One region of the Bacillus sp. URHA0034 genome, then DNA from elsewhere that is predicted to be linked to it. Evidence: a T-box and tRNA genes for the amino acid it is inferred to sense, from the RefSeq annotation. Region 1 holds a T-box; the other holds one or more tRNA genes.
What was found. A T-box is a leader RNA that pairs with one kind of tRNA and senses whether it is charged. The one in region 1 lies ahead of ACZ9EE_RS23450 (valine--tRNA ligase), so its partner is inferred to be a tRNA-Val.
Positions count from the first base shown of each region.

Region 2: it has a tRNA-Val gene. The T-box ahead of ACZ9EE_RS23450 (valine--tRNA ligase) is inferred to sense a tRNA for this amino acid. The anticodon was not compared.

Region 1 is NZ_JBWCDK010000002.1:4,476,356-4,478,825, reverse strand. It holds gene ACZ9EE_RS23450 (valine--tRNA ligase) at 1-1,361, opposite strand, end outside; T-box leader at 1,413-1,645, opposite strand; gene ACZ9EE_RS23445 (hypothetical protein) at 1,801-1,995, shown strand; gene ysxE (spore coat protein YsxE) at 2,013-2,470, opposite strand, start outside.
Region 2 is NZ_JBWCDK010000002.1:1,599,893-1,602,362, forward strand. It holds gene garD (galactarate dehydratase) at 1-441, opposite strand, end outside; gene ACZ9EE_RS09595 (LysR family transcriptional regulator) at 570-1,493, shown strand; tRNA gene ACZ9EE_RS09600 (tRNA-Val) at 1,557-1,628, opposite strand; gene ACZ9EE_RS09605 (hypothetical protein) at 1,805-2,029, shown strand; gene ACZ9EE_RS09610 (alpha/beta hydrolase) at 2,128-2,470, shown strand, end outside.

The sequences.
Region 1 (2,470 bases):
CTGAACCATGTATCTAATACGTCTTTATCCTGTTCCCAGTTTTCAGCATCAGCAGGTGCTTCCGTTCCAACGTAAACTTCACCAGTTTCTTTATGATACCAAGCAGGGATACGATGGCCCCACCAAAGCTGTCTGGAGATACACCAGTCGCGGATATTTTCCATCCAGCGGAGGTATGTTTTTTCAAAACGGTCTGGAACAAAATTTACTTTGTTTTCTTTCTCTTGCAGAGCAATTGCTTCGTCTGCGAGTGGCTGCATTTTAACAAACCATTGGGTTGACAGATATGGTTCAACAACGGCGCCGCTGCGTTCAGAGTGACCAACAGAATGCATATGCTCCTCGATTTTGAAAAGAACGCCTTGTTCTTGCAGGTCCTTAACAATTTGCTTACGGCATTCGAAACGGTCTAGTCCTTGATATTTGCCTGCCTTTTCATTCATCGAGCCATCTTCATTCATAACAAGAATACGCTCTAGGTTATGGCGATTCCCCAGTTCAAAGTCATTCGGATCATGTGCAGGCGTGATTTTTACAGCCCCAGAACCAAATTCCATATCGACATAATCATCCGCAACAATCGGGATTTCGCGGCCAACAATAGGAAGGACAACGGTTTTGCCAATTAAATGCTTGTAACGGTCATCTTCTGGGTGTACGGCAACAGCGGTATCACCAAGCATTGTTTCCGGACGGGTAGTCGCGACTTCAATCTGGCCGGAACCATCTGCGAGCGGATAGTTCATATGATAGAAGGCACCTTGGATATCCTTATAAATTACTTCGATATCAGATAGAGCTGTTTTTGTGGATGGATCCCAGTTAATGATATACTCACCACGATAGATTAAATCTTTCTTATAAAGAGTTACGAATACTTCTTTAACAGCATCAGATAAGCCCTCATCAAGCGTAAAACGCTCACGGCTATAATCAAGACCTAAGCCTAATTTCGCCCACTGCTGGCGGATATGGGAAGCATACTCTTCCTTCCACTTCCATGTTTCTTCGACGAATTTTTCTCGACCTAAATCATAGCGGCTTTTGCCCTCGTTACGTAGTTTTTCTTCCACTTTTGCTTGTGTCGCAATTCCCGCATGATCCATACCAGGAAGCCAGAGAACATCATATCCCTGCATTCGTTTCATTCTTGTCAGAATATCTTGTAATGTTGTATCCCACGCATGACCTAAGTGAAGCTTTCCGGTAACGTTTGGCGGCGGAATAACGATTGTGTATGGCTGTTTGCCTTCATCGTCTTTTGCCTCAAAAAACTTACCCTTTAGCCACCATTCATAGCGGCCTTTTTCAATCGCCTGTGGATCGTACTTGGTCGGCATTGTTAATTCTTTTGTTTCCATTTAAAATCCTCCTTCAATTTCCGGTAAACATACAAAAAACCCCATTCGTCATAAAAGGACGAATGGAGTTTGCTTCGCGGTACCACCTTTTTTCCAATCAAACAACACGATTGGCTCTTAACTTAGATAACGGATTTTATCCGTCTCCCACTAATAGGATTGCTCCGTTCGCAGAAGAAGCTCATGGGCGACTTTCCAACGTTCCGCTTAGGAAATCTTCCAGCTAATGATTTCCCTCTCTTAAAGCAGGAGTGCATTGTACTCTTCCCTGTCGTAGCCTTCATTTTAAATTATATTGTTATACTACCCAAAAAAGGGGAGTGACGTCAACAGGATGAACAATTTTTTTATATTTTATACCTTATGTAATTAGGAGAGAACTTATCTAGGCTTTTGGAATATATATAAATAAAATTTATTATGAGGGAGGATTCGGTCCGTGAAGCGTAACAATTTCCACAAATACAAATACCGTCCCTGGTTTATTACTTCGCGCAGAATAGCCGCACAATTCATTGTTCCCTTTTCCATCTTTCAATTTATCCGCACATTGTTTTTACCAACCATCCTAGATGTATTGCTGTTAGTGATTTTTCTAGTGATTGCCGTTTCCATCTATTTTGACATAATTTAAGGAGCCCATCATGCAGATTAGGACTGCTGCTGGGCTCCTTCTTTTGCTTGTTTTCGTTGATTTTCGATTTCCGTCATCCGCATCACAACATACTCGGAATTTTTTAAATGCCAATATTGCTCCTGCAGCTTTCGGACAAATTTCATCTCATTTTTCCGGCCTTCTTTTTTATAATAGCTATCGACCACTTGCATAATCGGCACGGGCAAGGCTAAATAGCTGTTAAATAACAATTTCTCATCCTCTTTATAGGGGAAATATTTAAAGTAATGATACACCCAATCTATCGCGGTATCACTCCGCTTCGGTCTGGTATTTAAGGCCCTTGATAAATAAGGGAGAAGATCATGGATCGGAGACCCGTAACGGGCATTTTCAAAATTGATAAAATAACCGTAGCCCCGGTCATCATAGAGAAAATGCTCGGAAGATAATTTCCCATGGGTAATCACCATGCGCGCCTTCTCGGTGTCCT
Region 2 (2,470 bases), 2.9 Mb from region 1:
TTGTTTAATTCTCTTTACGGCATTATTTAAAACACCTGTTACGCATTGAACAGTTGTAACAATTCCTAATATATTTCTCGTTCCAGCATATCCACCGTTTTTGTTTGGGTAACCCATAAAAGTCCTAATAGGAGGTTCTGGCAGATCCGTGACCAAATTTGTTGCATACTTCATTTCGTCCAATGATGGAGGAACAGGAAGCTCCAACATATATTCATTGATCCAGTCTCCCTTTTTAATCGAATGTAACGCATATCCTAAAGTAACTCCATAACGGATTATTGGCTGGCCTTCAGTAATATTACATAAGGCGATTTTATGCCCTTGGGGGATATCCTCGTTTGTTAGAATATCATCCATGACAATGGTACCTGCTGGAATAGCATTAACCGTTATGGCAACGTTATCATTTTTATTGATTTTTATATAACTGTTTCCCACTGCCGTACCTCCTCAACTCTTGTTCTTTCTTCAAAAACATTGTACTCTTAGCTAATATATATAGTAAAAGTGTTAAATTTTAGATTTCTCTTAATAAAATTAAGAGTTATGAGGAGAATTTAGACAAAATGGATCTAAAACAGCTGGAATATATTATTAAAATCGCGGAAGAAAACAATATTACGAAAGCTGCAGAAAAACTTTTTATCACTCAATCTGCATTAAACCAGCAACTTTTAAGACTAGAGAAGGAGCTGGGAACACAACTCTTCCTCCGCTCAAGAAGGAATTGGCAATTAACACGAGCCGGGGAAATTTATGTTGAAAATGCAAAAAATATAGTACGGATAAAACAAGATACCTACAACCAAATTAACGATTTAATCGAGATAAAAAAAGGACAATTAAGAATTGGATTAACACCAGAACGTGGTCCTGAAATGTTTGCGTCTATCTATCCCATTTTTTACAAAAAATATCCTAATGTTAAAATAGAGCCCTTTGAAATGGGAGTAAAACAACAACAACATGAAATAACTTTAGGAAATCTTGATATTGGTTTTCTAACCTTACAAAGTTACCAAAAAACAAATGATCAATATCTCCTAATCTGTACCGAAGAAATTATTTTAGCAGTTCCTAAAACACATCCACTTGGACGTTTTGGAGGAAGAATTGGTGAAAAACTTCCTGAAATTAGCTTGGATTGTTTTAAACATGATTCTTTTGCGATTATGCAAAAAGGGTCTACTCTTCGGGAAATCTATGATAACCTCATCGCTCAGGAAGACGTTAATCCTAATATTCTTTTAGAAACCAGAAGCTGTCATAACTTATATCATATGGTCGCTGAGGGAATCTGTTGCTCTGTCATTCCAATTGCTTATGCAAAAGACAGCTCTAACGTTTCCTATTTTTCAATCAAACAAAAACCAGTTTGGGAAGTTTGCGCTAGTTACAAAAAAGGCAGTTACCTAAGTAAAGTAGCTAAAGATCTTATTAAGATTGCTACTGATTATTGGTCAAAGAAAATGAGAAAAACTACTGTTTAATTTTGTACTTATAAAAAATAACACGAAAAAGTCCTAACACCAGAATGGTGCTAGGACTAGTTATGATCCGAGAGGGATTCGAACCCCCGACCCCATCCCTGTCAAGGATGTATTCTCCCGCTGAACTATCGGATCTTAATTAAGGTACAAATTTAATTATATTTAAATTTATAATAATGTCAACATCTTTTTCTTTTTATCATTTACAAAGTATCCTCTTATCAGCAAAAACAAACGTTTGTTCTATTTTTATTGAATAAAGAACTAACGTTCGGTTATAATAGACCTATAAACCAAAAGGAGTGATTACCATGGATGGGCTGTTAATCCGTTCAATTGAAGAACACATGCCAATTGAGATGATTTATCTAGCTGAAAACCAAGAGCTGTCCCAAAGAAAGCTAATTGTAAAAGAGGTAACCGATGACTACATTCGTGCCTATTGCTTACTTCGGAAACAAATGCGCACGTTTAAACGAGAAAACATCTTATCGATTATGCCGGAAACTCGTTCCCATAGATCCTACCTTCATTAATCTATCCCTCCTCCCTCAACCACTACCTTTCCTAAAAGCATCTTCTTTCTATTTATGATAAAATGCAGTTGTATGAAATGAACTACGGGGGGCAATACATGCAGTATCCAAAAGGCACAATCAAAGAATATACCTTTCATAGCTCAGAGCTACAGGAAGCAGTGCAGCTTCTAATCTACCTGCCTGCAAATTTCTCACCACTTTATAAATACTCACTGCTAATTGCTCAAGACGGCAGAGATTATTTTCAGCTAGGCCGTATCGGACGATTAGCAGATGAGTTACTTTTTAATCAAGAAATTGAAAATTTAATCATTGTTGGGATACCCTATAAGGATGTAGCCGACCGACGCCGAAAATATCATCCTAATGGGGATCAAAACCAGCAGTATATTCGTTTTCTTGCTCATGAATTAGTTCCCTTTCTTGATAAAGAATTTC